Linked DNA regions of Solidesulfovibrio fructosivorans JJ]. The main gene of each other region encodes a partner of the protein of the gene in region 2 in a complex. Links are inferred from orthologs where the notes say so. Each region holds a gene or a part of one and is shown on either strand. Other genes may lie near its edges.

What was found. Proteins that work in one complex are often made in the same cells at the same time.
Region 1: pnp (region 2) and rny share a complex: the UniProt entries of both Bacillus subtilis proteins name them as parts of the possible RNA degradosome complex. The link is inferred for Solidesulfovibrio fructosivorans JJ] from one-to-one orthologs.
Region 3: pnp (region 2) and DESFRDRAFT_RS16085 share a complex: the UniProt entries of both Bacillus subtilis proteins name them as parts of the possible RNA degradosome complex. The link is inferred for Solidesulfovibrio fructosivorans JJ] from one-to-one orthologs.

What each region holds. Positions count from the first base shown.
Region 1 is NZ_AECZ01000002.1:43,015-47,774, forward strand. The notes cover bases 566-3,518. They hold rny (ribonuclease Y), read left to right. Parts: upstream 566-1,238; coding sequence 1,239-2,798; downstream 2,799-3,518. Other genes in these bases: DESFRDRAFT_RS01730 (cell division protein ZapA), read left to right, coding at 608-865; DESFRDRAFT_RS01740 (TIGR00282 family metallophosphoesterase), read left to right, coding at 2,968-3,518. Also shown: bifunctional UDP-N-acetylglucosamine diphosphorylase/glucosamine-1-phosphate N-acetyltransferase GlmU, read left to right, coding at 1-338; cell division protein ZapB, read left to right, coding at 383-562; more of DESFRDRAFT_RS01740, read left to right, coding at 3,519-3,744; DESFRDRAFT_RS01745 (hypothetical protein), read left to right, coding at 3,772-4,251; DESFRDRAFT_RS01750 (SPOR domain-containing protein), read left to right, coding at 4,260-4,619; tyrS (tyrosine--tRNA ligase), read left to right, coding at 4,658-4,760. UniProt on the Bacillus subtilis protein: Endoribonuclease that initiates mRNA decay. Initiates the decay of all SAM-dependent riboswitches, such as yitJ riboswitch. Involved in processing of the gapA operon mRNA, it cleaves between cggR and gapA.
Region 2 is NZ_AECZ01000022.1:39,755-44,561, reverse strand. What follows is about bases 1,053-4,052. They hold pnp (polyribonucleotide nucleotidyltransferase), read right to left. Parts: upstream 3,681-4,052; coding sequence 1,425-3,680; downstream 1,053-1,424. Other genes in these bases: rpsO (30S ribosomal protein S15), read right to left, coding at 3,897-4,052; DESFRDRAFT_RS14720 (hypothetical protein), read left to right, coding at 1,053-1,201. Also shown: DESFRDRAFT_RS14725 (hypothetical protein), read left to right, coding at 1-403; more of DESFRDRAFT_RS14720, read left to right, coding at 455-1,052; more of rpsO, read right to left, coding at 4,053-4,166; tRNA pseudouridine(55) synthase TruB, read right to left, coding at 4,171-4,807. UniProt on the Bacillus subtilis protein: Involved in mRNA degradation. Catalyzes the phosphorolysis of single-stranded polyribonucleotides processively in the 3'- to 5'-direction. Necessary for competence development in Bacillus subtilis.
Region 3 is NZ_AECZ01000028.1:14,801-19,562, reverse strand. The notes cover bases 1,243-4,197. They hold DESFRDRAFT_RS16085 (ATP-dependent 6-phosphofructokinase), read right to left. Parts: upstream 3,410-4,197; coding sequence 2,075-3,409; downstream 1,243-2,074. Other genes in these bases: DESFRDRAFT_RS16075 (aminotransferase-like domain-containing protein), read left to right, coding at 4,000-4,197; DESFRDRAFT_RS16080 (DUF2917 domain-containing protein), read right to left, coding at 3,506-3,868; DESFRDRAFT_RS16090 (shikimate kinase), read left to right, coding at 1,325-1,858. Also shown: DESFRDRAFT_RS16100 (ABC transporter permease), read left to right, coding at 1-509; DESFRDRAFT_RS16095 (RNA polymerase sigma factor), read right to left, coding at 533-1,099; more of DESFRDRAFT_RS16075, read left to right, coding at 4,198-4,762. UniProt on the Bacillus subtilis protein: Catalyzes the phosphorylation of D-fructose 6-phosphate to fructose 1,6-bisphosphate by ATP, the first committing step of glycolysis.

The DNA.
Region 1 (4,760 bases), on a different replicon or contig from region 2:
TTCTGGAAGGGGCCAAAATCGGCAATTTCGTGGAAATGAAGAAATCGACCCTGGGGCCGGGCGCCAAGGCCAGCCATCTCACCTACCTGGGCGACGCCGACGTCGGGGCCGAAGCCAATATCGGGGCCGGCACCATCACCTGCAATTACGACGGCGTCAACAAACACAAAACCGTCATCGGGGCCCATGCCTTCATCGGCTCCAACAGCGCCCTGGTCGCGCCCGTGACCATCGGCGACGGGGCCCTTGTCGGGGCCGGTTCCGTGATTACTTCCAATGTGCCGGACGGGGCTTTGGCCCTGGGGCGCGGCAGGCAAGTGACAAAGCCGCGCAAATAAGATGACGGCTTGATTTTGGGACTGTTCGGGCGTAGATGGAAGCCATGGACATTTTCGATACGCTTGAGCAACGCGTGGAAGAGCTTGTGGCCCTCAAGAAGGCCTTGGAAGAAGAGAACGCGACGCTTCGGGCCGAGGTGGCCAGGCTTTCCGAAGAAAAGAAGGCCGTGGCCGAAAGGATCGACGGACTCCTGGCCAAGCTCCAGGTCGAACTGGAGCCGTAACCTCCCGATCGACGTCATATCAGCCGGGACGGCTGCGGGGTGTCGATGCCCAGTTATAATGTGTCCATTTTGGGCTTTGAGCTGTCTTTCAAGACGGACGCGCGCGAGCGGCGCGTCGAATCCGCCAGGGAACTGGTGGAGCAACGCTGCAACAACATGTTGAAGGCGGGCGGGAAAACTCTCGGTAAGGAGAAATTGCTGGCCTATGTCGCCTTGGGTCTGGCCGACGATGTGCTCATGTCTAACCAGCGGCTGACCGACCTCGAAACCCGGGTCGGGGCGCTGCTGACCAAGATAGATTGATTGCCGCCGTGTGGCGGCTGTTGGAAAGTTCCCTGGAGTGTGCGTGATTGTTGATTTATTTTTGAGCCGATACTCAAAAATAGGATGCCGCGACGTGTGGCTGGTGTGCGTGCCCGGCTGCGACCGGGTGGCCTGAAGGTCAAACAGGGGCGTCCGCCTTGGTTGCCAAGGTTCAAAAGAATTGACGACACGGCGCTCCGGGGCTTTTACATAAACCAGGCAAAGCGCGCCGGCGGCGCCCAAAACCGCCCGCAAGCCTCCCTGGAATCGCGCCAAACCCCTTGCGGCACGCTGCGGGCCGTTTCACGGATTTGAAAAAAAATCCGATCCCTTGCTTTTCGAGTCCCTTCCTCTCCCCGCTTCGGGAGAACCTATGGAATTCTCGACCATATTCATGGGAATTGTGGGCGTGGGACTCGGTCTGCCGGCCGGTTACTACCTCGACAAATGGATTTCCCAAAAAACCCTCAACGAGGCCAAAAGCCTGTCCGACCGCATCCTGGACGAAGCCCGCAAGGAAGCCTCCGCCCATAAGAAGGAAGTCGTTCTGGCCGCCCAGGACGAACTGTTCCGCCAGAAGCAGGAGCTGGAAAAGGAGTTCCGCGACAAGATTGCTTCCGTGGAGGACAAGGAGGAGCAGGTGCTGCGCCGTCGTGAGCGCCTGGAGGAAAAGCAGGAGCTGATCGTCCAGAAGGAATCCGAAATGCTGGCCACGGAAAAGCGCCTGACCGCCAAGGAGCGCGAGCTCGACGAGAAGGGCGAGGAACTTTCCCGGCTGGCCGTCGAACACGACAAGCGGCTCCAGGAGATTTCCGGGCTGACCATGGAGGAGGCCAAAAAGCGGCTCATGGACGAAATCGAGTCCAAGACCCGCCACGAGGCCGCCCGCATGATCCGCCAGATCGAGACCGAGGCCAAGGAAACGGCGGACAAAAGCGGCAAGAAGATCCTGGCGCTCGCCATCCAGCGCTATGCCGGCGATTTCGTGGCCGAGCAGACCGTCACCGCCGTGACGCTGCCGTCCGAAGAGATGAAAGGCCGCATCATCGGCCGCGAGGGCCGCAACATCCGCGCCCTGGAAGCCGCCACCGGCGTGGACCTCATCATCGACGACACGCCCGAGACCGTCATCCTTTCCGCCTTTTCGCCGCTCAAACGCCAGATCGCCAAGATGGCCCTGGAACGGCTCATCACCGACGGCCGCATCCATCCCGCCCGCATCGAGGACATCGTCCACAAGTGCGAGCAGGAACTCGACGTCAAGGTGCGCGAAATCGGTGAGCAGGCCACCTTCGACACCGGCGTCCACGGCATCCATCCCGAGCTCGTGCGCCTTCTCGGCCAGCTCCAGTACCGCACCAGCTATTCCCAGAACGTGCTCCAGCACTCCCTGGAAGTGGCCTCTCTGGCCGGCATCATGGCCGCCGAACTGAACCTCGACGTCAAGCGGGCCAAGCGGGCCGGGCTGCTGCACGATATCGGCAAGGCCGTGGACCACGAGATCGAAGGCCCCCATGCCCTTATCGGCGCGGACCTGGCCAAGAAATACGGCGAACCCGGCGACATCCTCCACGCCATCCAGGCCCACCACGAGGACGTGCCGCCCAAGTCCGTTCTGGCGACCCTGGTCCAGGCGGCGGACAGCCTTTCCGGCGCGCGTCCCGGCGCGCGCAAGGAGCTGCTTGAAAGCTACGTCAAGCGCCTGGAGGAGCTCGAGAACCTGGCCACGGACTTCGACGGCGTGTCCAAGGCCTACGCCATCCAGGCCGGCCGCGAGATCCGGGTCATGGTCGATTCCGAGAACGTGGACGACGACAAGACGTTTCTTTTGTGCAAGGACATTGCCAAGCGCATCGAGGACAACCTGACCTACCCCGGCCAGATCCGGGTCACGGTCATCCGCGAGAAGCGGGCTGTCGGCTTCGCCAAATAGGCGGGCTTTTTCGTGTCGGGGGCGCGTAAGCGCCCCCTTTGTTTTGCGGCATCGAAAATACGTCGGCAAGCCGCGGTCCATGGACACGCCCGATCCCCGCGCCCAGGCGGACGCGGCCGGCGTTGCGGGCGAGATTCTCCGACCCCGGCCGAAGGGAGCGGCCCGCCGCATGCGCATTCTTTTTCTGGGCGATATCGTCGGCCGGCCGGGCAGAAGCATCGTCTTCGAACGGTTGGGCCAGGTCCGGCGCGACCTGTCCCTCGATCTGGTCGTCGCCAACGGCGAAAACGCCTCGGGCGGCATCGGACTGACGGCCAAGGCGGCCCGGCAGTTGCTTGACGCCGGCATCGACGTCCTGACCGGCGGCAACCATATCTTCCGCCACAAGGACATCCTGCCGGTGTTCGCGAGCGAAGACCGCCTGTTGCGTCCGGCGAATTATCCGCCCGGCGCGCCGGGCGTCGGCTGGCGGGTCTACCGGCCGGCCGGCCTCCCCGCCTTCGCGGTCATAAATCTCCTCGGCCGGGTGTTCATGCCGGCCGTGGACTGTCCCTTCCGCGCCGCCGACGCCATCCTGGCCGAAATCCCCACGGACGTGACGCTGTGCCTCGTCGATTTCCACGCCGAGGCCACTTCGGAGAAAAAGGCCCTGGCCTACTACCTGGACGGCCGGGTCAGCGCCGTGCTCGGCACCCACACCCATGTCCAGACCAACGACGCCCAGCTTTTGCCCCGGGGCACGGCCACGCTCACCGACTGCGGCATGACCGGACCGGCCGCCTCGGCCTTGGGCATGGCCCCCGAAGAGGTCATCGCCCGCTATCTGACCGGGCTGCACCATCGCTTCGTCGTGGCCCGCACGCCGCCGGAAATGCAAGGCGCGCTGCTGGATGTTGACGCGGCCACGGGCAAGGTCGTAACTATCGCTGCCTGGCGACTGACGTAAGGGTCGCCGCAAACGGAGGAACCTGCCATGATCCGTCGCCTTCATGCCGTGGCCCTGGCCGCCGCGTTCGTCGTCCTGGCCGCCGGCGCCGCCCTGGCCGCACCCGAGCGCATGGCCATCTACATGACCGTGGCCGGACCGCTGGAGCTGGTGCGCGACGGCGCGACCTCCTCCATTCTGCTCGGCGGCAAGGTCATCCACCAGTCCCAGGGCGCGTCCCTGACCGCCCAGTCCTACATGAGCGTGGGCGATCCGTCCGACGGCTACGACGCGCTCCTGTTGCGCCATGGCGTTGGCGACGCCGAGTGCCCCATCACCTTCGACCTCGTCACCGTGGGGGCCGACAAGGCCTCCCTCGTCACGCCGAATATCAATAAATGTTCGCGGCTGGTGAGCATCAACGTCGACGGCGACAAGCTCATGCTGGTCACGGAAAAGCAAAACGGCCGTACCGAAGTCATCGAATACAACGACGCCAAACGTCGCGGCGGCGGCAAAAAACCATAAGGATACCCATGCTGCGCATCCTCGTGCTGACGGCTCTCATTCTTGCCTCGACCCTTTCCGGTTGCGGCGACGAAACGGTCTACGACTGGCAGCGTCCCCACGATACCTATCAGGTCGGCTCGTTCAGCAAATACCAGAACGCCGAGGCGCTCAAAAGCAAGCTGCAGAAAAACGGCTTCGACTGCCGCATCGAAACCGACATCAAGAACGGGCAGTTTTTTCTCAACGTGCTTGTCGACGTCTACAACAAGACCCCGGACACGCTGCCGCGGCTCGAACAAATAAGCGGCGTCAAGCCGTATCTGCGCGGTCCCAAGACCGGCGAAACGGCCAAGCCGGCCGCCCCGATCCCCGGCAAGGACATCTGATTTTCCGCGAGATTTCCGACAACCCAAAAGGACCCGTCTTGAACATCTTCGACGAACTCTCCTGGCGTGGCCTCGTCCACCAGACCTCCGACGACGCCGGATTGCGCGAGCACCTCGAGACTCCGGGCCGCGTGCTCTACT
Region 2 (4,807 bases):
CGGCTGGAAGCTGGAAAACGGCGATCCGGCCAGCGAATCGGTGCTGTTCATGAAACCCGGCACCACCTGGTCGTTTCAGTTCCACCTCGAGCAGTTGGTGCCGAGCTTTCCGCGCAAGGCCTCGGTCGCCGCCTCGCTCAAGCAGGCCAAGGAGATGGTGCAGATCAAGAAGTATCTGGAGGCCAGGCGGCGCGACGACGGCGACGCCAAGCGCAAATGCGGCGTCATCGGCTGGGAGATCGTGGAAGCGCCCCAGAAAAACGGCTACCAGCGCATCATCTGGCAGGCCTACGACGGGGAGAATTTCTACATGAACTTCATGGCCGCCAGCGAAAACGGCCAGTTCGAGGCGGCCAGGGACACCCTGCGCCGCATCATGGACTCGATCCGGTTCTGCCGGTAGAAGCAACCACCGGCCGGCATTTGCCGGCCCGGAACATCATCAAGAGGACCTATGAAACGCACCACCCTTTCCATGCCGGTCGGCCGGCTGGCGACGGCTTTGGCCCTTTGTTTCCTGCTTGCCTCCTGCGCGGTCTACACGCCGCCGAATCCGCAGATCTCGAGTGTGGTCAACCCGGCCGTCCTGCCCGGCGCGGCGCGCACGGCCGACTGGGATATCGGGGCGGTGCGCTACCAATGGCAGGGCCGGGGGCTCAATTACTATGACGCGGGTCTTTTTCCGGTGCTGCTTTTGGTCAGCAACCATTCCGGCCGCTATCCGGTCATCTACGCCCAGGAATGCCGGGGCATAGGCGTCGGCGGGGCGGAATACGCGCCGTATTCCGTGGACCAGGCGGCCGAACTCGTCTTCGCCTCCACGGCCTACAAGAAAAGCGCCGAGGCGGCGGTCGTCGGGGGGCTGACCGGCGCGGCCGTCGGAGCCGGGCTCGGGGCGCTTATCGGTTCGGGCTTCAACCACGGCTGGGGCGCGGGCCCCGGGGCGCTGATCGGGGCCGGGGCCGGAGCCATCGGCGGCGCGGCGCTGTCCCAGCAGCCGAGCATGGACCAGTACCGGGCCTCGCTCTACCAGGAGATGGGCACCTACGCCTGGCGGCCGTCTCCCGTGCCGCCGGGGGGACTCATGCCCGGCTACCTCTACTTCCCGGTCTCGGCCGGCATCCATTCGCTGCGGGTGATCGTGCACGTGGACAACCAGGTGCAGACGTTCATCATCCCCGTGGACATGCCGGTCTGGTAGAAAGGCCGGCTTCCAAACGATCGCACACCGGCTTCGGGCGTTCGCCCGGGGCCGGTTTTTTCATGGGACGCGGCAACAAAAAAAGAGCCTCCCGCAAGGAAGGCTCCGTCTATCGGTGTAACGCCTGTGACGTGAAGAAGTTTGGGAAGGGGAGAGCGCGAGAGAGGAGAACCCTTTTTCAAAGGGTTTCCCCTCTCGCACGGTCTCGCGCTTTCCTTAAACGCTAGTCGCGGTCGCGAGGGCCGCGATCCCGGCCGCCGCGGTCGCGGTCGAATCCGCCGCGACGGTCGCCGCCGCGCCGGTCACGGTCGCCGCCGGGGCGACGCGGGGCGCCGGTCTTGGCGTAATCGGCCGGATCGTAGGGGATGCCGCGCTCTTCGTTGAGCACGGCCTTGCGCGACAGGCGGATGCGGCCCGAGGGCTCCTCCTCGAGGACCTTGACCTCGATCTCCTGGCCGAGCTTGACCACGTCGGCCGGGCTGGCCACCCGCTCGACGTCGAGCTGGGACACGTGGCACAGGCCTTCGAGGCCGGGCAGGATCTCGATGATCGCGCCGCAGTCGATGACCTTGCGGACGATGCCCTTGTAGTTGGCGCCGACGTCGGCGTGCTGGTCATAAAACAGCACGCGCTCCTTGGCCTTGGCCAGGGAATCGAGGGTGGGGGCGAAGATGGAGATCTTGCCCGAGTCCTCGATGTCGATGGACGCGCCGGTGTCGGCCGTGATGGCCTTGATGTTCTTGCCGCCGGGGCCGATCACTTCGCGGATTTTTTCCGGATTGATGTTGACCACCTCGAGCTGCGGCGCCAGCGGCGAGAGCTCGGCGCGCGGCGCGGCGAGCACCTCGGCCATGCGGCCGAGGATGTGCAGCCGGGCTTCCTTGGCCTGGGACAGCGCCTGGCGCATGACGGCCTGGGGAATGCCGGTGATCTTGATGTCCATCTGGATGCCGGTGACGCCGTTGGCCGTGCCGGCGACCTTGAAGTCCATGTCGCCCATGGCGTCCTCGTCGCCGAGGATGTCGGTCAGGACCAGGAAATCGTCGCCTTCCTTGATCAGTCCCATGGCGATGCCGGCCACGGGTTCCTTGACCGGGACGCCGGCGTCCATGAGCGCCAGCGACGCGCCGCACACCGAAGCCATGGACGAGGAGCCGTTGGACTCCATCACCTGGGAGACCACGCGCATGGTGAAGGGGAACTCGTCGGCGCCGGGCAGCACGGGCAGGATGGAGCGCTCGGCCAGGGCCCCGTGGCCGATTTCACGGCGCGACGGGCCGCGCATGGGCTTGACCTCGCCCACGCAGTAGGGCGGGAAGTTGTAGTGGAGCATGAAACGCTTGTAGGTCTCGCCGTTGAGCGTTTCGATTTTCTGCTCGTCGCCGGTGGAGCCCAACGTGGCCACGCACAGGGATTTGGTCTCGCCCCGGGCGAAGATGGTCGAACCGTGGGTGCGGGGCAAAACCCCCACCTCGATGCCGATGGGGCGCACGGTCTTGGTGTCGCGGCCGTCGAGGCGGATGCCGGTTTCCTTGATCAGCGTCCGCAGCAGCTTCTTCTCCATGTCCGCAAGGATGTCGCCGGCCTTGGCCTTGTAGGTCGGTTCGTCCGGGAAGGCGGCGACCACGGCTTCGACGACGGCCTGCTTGACGGCCTTTCGGGCCTCGCGGCGTGGCATCTTGTCCTTGATGGCGAAGGCTTCCTTGAGCCCGGCCTCTGCCGTCGCATGGACGAGCTTTTCCAGCTCTTCGATGGGGGTCGGCGGGACGAAGGCGATCTTGGGCTTGCCGGCCTTCTCGCGCAGTTCCTCCTGGAGGTCGATCAAGGGCTGCACGCTGTTGTGCCCCCATTCCAGGGCATCGGCCAGCATGTCCTCGGACACGAACTGGCCGCCGCCCTCGACCATGACCACGGCGTCGCGCGAGGCGGCGAACACGAGGTTGAGCGTGCTTTCGCCGTTCATCTGCTGCACGGTGGGGTTGAAGACGAACGCGCCGTCCACGTAGCCCACGCGGCCGCCGGCGATGGGGCCTTCGAAGGGGATCTTGGAGATGTGCAGGGCGGACGAAGCGGCGGTCAGGGCCAGGACGTCGGGCTCGACCACGCCGTCGGCGGAAAGCACGGTGGCGATGATCTGGACCTCGTCACGGAAGCCCTTGGGGAAAAGCGGCCGGCAGGGGCGGTCGATCAGCCGGCAGACTAGCACCTCGCGCTCGGAGGGGCGGCCGATTTCGCGGCGGAAGTACGAGCCCGGAATGCGCCCGGCGGCGTAGGACATTTCCTGGTAGTCGACGGTGAGCGGGAAGAAGCCTTTCTCCTCGGGCAGGACCTGGGTGCAGGCCGTGACCAGGACCACCGTGCCGCCGGACTGGACCCAGACGGCGCCGTCGGCCTGGTTGGCCAGACGACCGGTTTCGAGAATGACGGCATTGCCGCCGATGTTCGCTTGGAGTCGGATGGGATCGAACTGGAGTGTCATGGGCACCTCGCTGAAAAAAGGGAAAGTGGCGTTTGGAACCGACCCTCCCGCCATGCAGCAGGCGCGGCGGCCGCCGGGACCCGCTTGTCGCGTCCCCGATGGAAAGCAGAAGTCTGTTTTCCAGGGCGCGATCCTGGTCCCGAGGGCGGGCGCGCATAATGCATGCGCGGGAAGGCGGGAACCGGCCCGCGAAGGCCGGCTCCCGTCGTGGCGGCGCTACTTGCGCAATCCAAGCTTGGCGATCAAATCGCGGTAGCGCTGGATGTCCTTTTTCTTCAGGTAGTTTAAGAGTTTCCGGCGCTGGCCGACCAGTTTGAGCAGACCCGTCCGGGAATGGTAATCCTTGGGATGGGACTTGAAGTGATCGGTCAGGTAAGTGATGCGCGCCGTCAGCAGGGCGACCTGGACCTCGGGGGACCCGGTGTCGCCGTCGTGCTTCTTGTGTTCCGTGATGACGCTTGCTTTATCTTCGGCGGTCATAACCACAGCGTTATCCTCCATGGTTGGGGGTGGTAGTTCGCTCGGGGACGGTTTGTCCGCCGCGCCGGGCCGGCTGCGGGTCGCCGAAAAGACCGCGCAAAATGGCCCACCTTCTCGTGCCGTTCGTCTCCTCGACCTTGGCCAACGCCAGTGGCTGTCCGGCGTCGTCGGTCAGCAGGGCGCAGCCCCCGGGCGCATACGTCGCGCCGGCCCGCACCCGCACGCCCTGGCGCACCAGGGCGGCCGTATCGGCGGGCAGGGCAACGGTGGCCCAGTGGGGAAGCGCCTGTCCGATGGGAATGACCCGCTCGGGCAGGGTTTCCGGGGCGGCCAGGATGTCGTCCAGGCCATGCGCCTGCGTCAGGTCGAAGGGACGGCTGGCTTCCCGGGTCAGGGCGGTGAGGGCGGCGCCGCAGCCAAGTCGCTTCCCCAGGCTGTGGACCAGGGAGCGTATGTAGACGCCGGCGGAAACCCGAACCCGGAATGTCGCCGACGGCAGGTCGATGGCAACGGCCTGCGCGTCGAAAACGGAAATCTCCTTGCGTTTGACAGGGGCGTCCAGGCCCTTGCGGGCCAGGGCGTAGAGCGGCTTCCCCTGGTGCTTGGCCGCCGAGTAGGGCGGCACCTCCTGGCTTGTCTCAAGCGTC
Region 3 (4,762 bases), on a different replicon or contig from region 2:
ACAACAAGGCTTCCGGCGATCCGGCCGAGGCGCTTTTCAATGCCGTGACCGGGCGCTTCGCCAACGTGACCGCCATCGGCACCGGCGACGCCTTAAACGCGGTGCTGGGCGTGGCGGACAAGGTCGCGGCCGCCGTGACCGTCGCGGCCGGAACCACCTTATGCATCGGCATGCTGGTGCTGTTGCAGACCATGGCCGTGGGCATGCGGCGCAAAACCTACGAAGCGGCCATCTACAAGGCCTGCGGCGCGAAGCGGCGGGATATTCTGGCGGTCTTTCTGGGGGAAAACGCCCTGCTCGGGACGTTGGCCGGGTGCATGGCCCTGGCGATCGGCGGCGGACTGGCCTGGGCTTTTGTGGCCTTTTTCATGGACCTGCCGTTTCGCTTCTTCGCCGTGCCGGCGCTCCTGACGGTCGCCACGGCGGCGGGAGTCACGCTGACCCTCGGCATGGCCGGCCTGTGGCGCGCCCTGGCGGGCAAGGCCTGGCCGTATCTGCGCAACGAATGATCGGTCGGCCGCGCCCCGGCCGCTCAATCATGTTCCTTCTCTTCCAGGTAGGCCTTGAGCTTGCGCCGGGCGCGAAAGGCCCGAACCTTGACGTTGACCTGGGTCATGCCGGTCATGCCCGCCACTTCTTCCACGCTTTTTCCCTCGAGTCCCAAAAGCGCCACCAGCAGCCGGTCCTTGGGACCAAGCACGGCCATGGCCGCCTTGAGCCGACGCCTTGCGTCGCGGGCCTCGATCCTGGCCTGGTCGCGCTCGTCGGGCAGCGATTCCTCGATCCCGGCCACCATATCCACGTCGGATTTGCGCCGCCGCAACCAGTCGATGCAGGTGTTGGCTGCGATACGGTGCAGCCAGCCGCGAAAAACCGCTCCGTTGCGCAGCGTTCCCAGATTCAGGTAGGCTTTGACGAAGATCTCCTGGGCAAGATCCTCCATGCCGTCGGGGTCGTCGCAAAAGCGCGAGACGAGATGCAGGACGCCGGGCTGGTGCCGGGACACCAGGACCGCGAACGCCCGCTGATCCCCTTGGGCGGCGGCGGCGGCCAGGGAGCCGTCGTCGATCCCCTCGAGTTTCGTCAGAAATTGTCCCATGCCCGCCAGCCGTCAGCACGACCGGCTGTGGGCCGAGGCCGCACCCGTCACCCCGTCCATGCCGCAAGTCCCTCCTCGATGGCGCGGACAGAAGCCCGCACTGCCGTCTTTGGCGCGGCAAAGAGGCCTTCGGTTACACCCCGGCTCGACAGAAAGGCCCCGGAACGCTATTTCCCGGGCGCGGCGGACCATTTTTCCCGCCAGCATCCTTCACGGAGGCCGCCAATGCCCCTTGCCGACGACCGCAACATCTACCTCATCGGCCCCCGGGCCTCGGGCAAAACCACCCTGGGCAAACGCCTGGCCGAACGCCTCGAACGGCCGTTTACCGACCTCGACGCGGCATTTTGCGAAAAATACGGGGAAACCATCGCCGACATGGTCGGCCGCGACGGCTGGGACGCCTTCCGCAAGGCCGAAGCCGCCATCCTGGCCGAAACCGCCGGGCAAACGGGACAGGTGGTGGCCACGGGCGGCGGCGTCGTCCTGCTGCCGGAAAACCGCGACCTGCTGGGCAAGGGGCTGGTCTTCTACCTCCAGGCAGATCCGGAGCGCCTGGCCGAACGGCTCATGGCCGACTTAAACGAGGAACAACGCCCCAAATTGACGCAGCTCGGGCTGCGCGAGGAAATCACCGCCACCCTGGCCGAACGCGAACCGCTCTACCTGGCCTGCGCCCACGCCAGCCTGCCCGAACGCCCCGTGGACGAGCTCCTCGAATTCGCCCTGCGCGCCCTAACGGCCTGGGAGAGGGAATAGGGGATAGGGGGAGAGGAAAGAGACTTCCCGGGGGGACCCTTTTCTGAAGAAAAGGGTCCCCCCGGACCCCCCCTCCAAAAGACTTTTAATAGTTACAGACAATTACCGTCACAGCGTCTGTAACCGTTGAAAGTTTTTGGGAGGGGAGAGCGCGAGAGGGGAACCCTTTTTTCAAAAAGGGTTCCCCTCTCGCACACTCTTCTCTCTTCCCCCCAATTACCTGGCGCAGAAAATGGCGGGGTCGTCGATGAAGGGCGTCACCGTGTACTGGCCTGTGGATTCGATCACCGAGCGCCAGTAGTCCGAGGCGATGTTGAGCTTCTTGCGCCGCAGCGTCACGAGGTCGAGGGGCAGGTGGACGTAGCGGCCGTAGAGCTTGGACACCACCATCCCCGTCTTGCCGGCCATGGCCGCGTGCACCGCGTTTTGCCCCAGAAAGCCGCAGTAGACCCGGTCGTTGGCATTGGCCGGGACCGACCGGACGATATAGCTCGGGTCGATGAATTTGAGCGTCATGGGGATGTCGCGGTCGCGGAAATACGACTCGATCCTGCCGGAAAGGAATTCGGCGATGTCGCCGAGCACCGGGTTGCCCGAGGCGTCACGCAGCCCCGTGTCCGGGAGCAGGTCCTGCCCGGCGCCCTCGGCCACGACGATCACGGCGTGACCGCGCCGGGCCAGACGACTCTCCAGGGACGGCAAGAGCCCATGCTCCCCCTCCAGGGCAAAGGGGTATTCCGGCACCAGCACGTAGTTGACTTCCTTGAGCGCGAGCGTCGCCTGGGCGGCGATAAACCCGGATTCCCGGCCCATGAGCTTGACCAGGCCCACGCCGTTTAGGGCTCCGATGGCCTCGGTATGGGCGCAACGGATGGCCTTGGCGGCCTTCTCCACGGCCGTGTCGAAGCCGAAGGACTGGGTGACGAGGTTGATGTCGTTGTCGATGGTCTTGGGCACGCCGATGATGCTGATTTTCGAACCGCGCCGGCTGATTTCCTCCTGGATGCGCCGGGCCGCCTTCATGGACCCGTCGCCGCCGATGACGAAAAGCATGGCGATGTTGAGGCGCTCCAGGGCGTCGGCGATATCCTCGGGACGCTGGGGGCCTCGGCTCGAGCCCAGGGTGGTGCCGCCGAACTGGTGGATGTCGGCCACGTTGGCCGAAGTCAGTTCCACGGGCTCGTGGCCGTAGGATTCGATGAAGCCTTGCAGGCCGAAACGGATGCCGAGCACGCCGGCCACGTGGTAGTTGTGGTGGGCCTCCATGACGATGGCCCGGATGACGTCGTTTAAGCCCGGGCACAGTCCGCCGCAGGTGACGATGGCCGCCTTGACCTTGGACGAATCATAATAAATGCGGCTGCGCGGCCCGGCCAGCTCGAAATCGGCGAAGCACGGCCCCGAGCCCGAGCCGAATTCGCTGGCGTCGAGCTCCATCCTGGCGCGGCTGTCGTCGGCGAAGCGGCAATAAGGCAGCGGCGAAGGAATCTTGGCCGGCCCGAGAACCGGAATGGACGTGTCGATGGGGGCGATCGGACAGCTTTCTTCCATGCGGCAGGCTCCTTGCTGTCCTGGCGATAGCAGGTTGCGCCAAGCCCGGCAACACGATCCGGCGGCAACCGCGTTGCGCCTCGCCGACGAAAGGCGTCAGTCCCAGCACACCCGCACTTCCGACGCGTCGCCCCGCCCGGAAACCACCACCTTGCCGCCCCGGGAATAGCTCGCCCGCTGCCCTGGGGTCAGCACCCTGTCCCGGCCGTCGCCCGCCGCCGTCACCCAGACCGCGCCGCGCCGGCATTCCACCCGGCAAAACCGCGTGCCCGAGAGGCTCAGATATTTGCCCTGGCCCAGGCGTGCGGTGAGCTGCCGCCCCGGCGTGAAAAGCCGTTCCCCGGCCTCGGCCGCCACCCGCACGAACCGGTTGTCCCGAAAGCGGGAAATCCAGGCGTCCAAAAGCCCCGGTCGGGCCGCCGCAAGCTGTCTGTCTTCCTTGATGCGATCCGCGAACATGGCGTCCTCCTCAGGTTAGACCCGGCGGAACCGCCGCCGGCGCCCTTCCCTTAGACCAGAACGTCTGTTACCATGACAGATACAGTTCAAAGAAAAAATAGGCATAACAGATCACAAAAAAAGGAAACGCCATGCCCCTGCCCCAGACCGACGACGGCATCTTCCGCTACGTCAGCGTGGAGCGCCATATCCTGGAGCGCATCGAATCCGGGGAGCTGCTCCCCGGCGAACGCATTCCGTCCCTGCGCGCCCTGGGGACCCGACTTGGCGTCAGCGTGTCCACGGTCAACCAGGCCTACATGGCCCTCGAACGACGCGGCGTGGTGGAGGCACGGCCCAAATCGGGATTCTTCGTGCGCTCCCGGCCGGACCGCCCGCCCGCTCCCCGGCCGTCGCGCCTGCCGGCCAAGCCGCCCACGGCCATCAACCGGGGAGCGCTCATCCGGGAGGTGCTCGGCGGCATGGGCCGGCGCGACATGGTGCCCCTCAATGTGGCCCAGACCGACGAATCGCTTTTGCCCACGCGCCAGCTGTCCCGGCTTCTGGCCAAGGTGGCGACGGCCGGCGGCGAGTCGGTGGTGGGCTACGAGGGCGTGTTCGGGAATCTGGGACTTCGCCGCCAGATCGCCTGGCGTCTGGTCGAGGCCGGCATCGAGGCGCGGCCCGAGGACATCATGATCACCTCCGGGGCCATGGAGGCGCTGTACATCGCCCTGCGCTCGGTCACCCGGCCGGGCGACAACGTGGCCATCGCCGCCCCCTCCTATTACTGCTTCCTCCAGTTGCTGGAGAATTTCGGCCTGCGGGCCGTGGAGCTGCCCTCCCATCCCGACGGCGGCGTGCGCCCGGCCGACCTGGCCGCGGCGCTGGACCGCTTCGACATCAAGGTCGTGA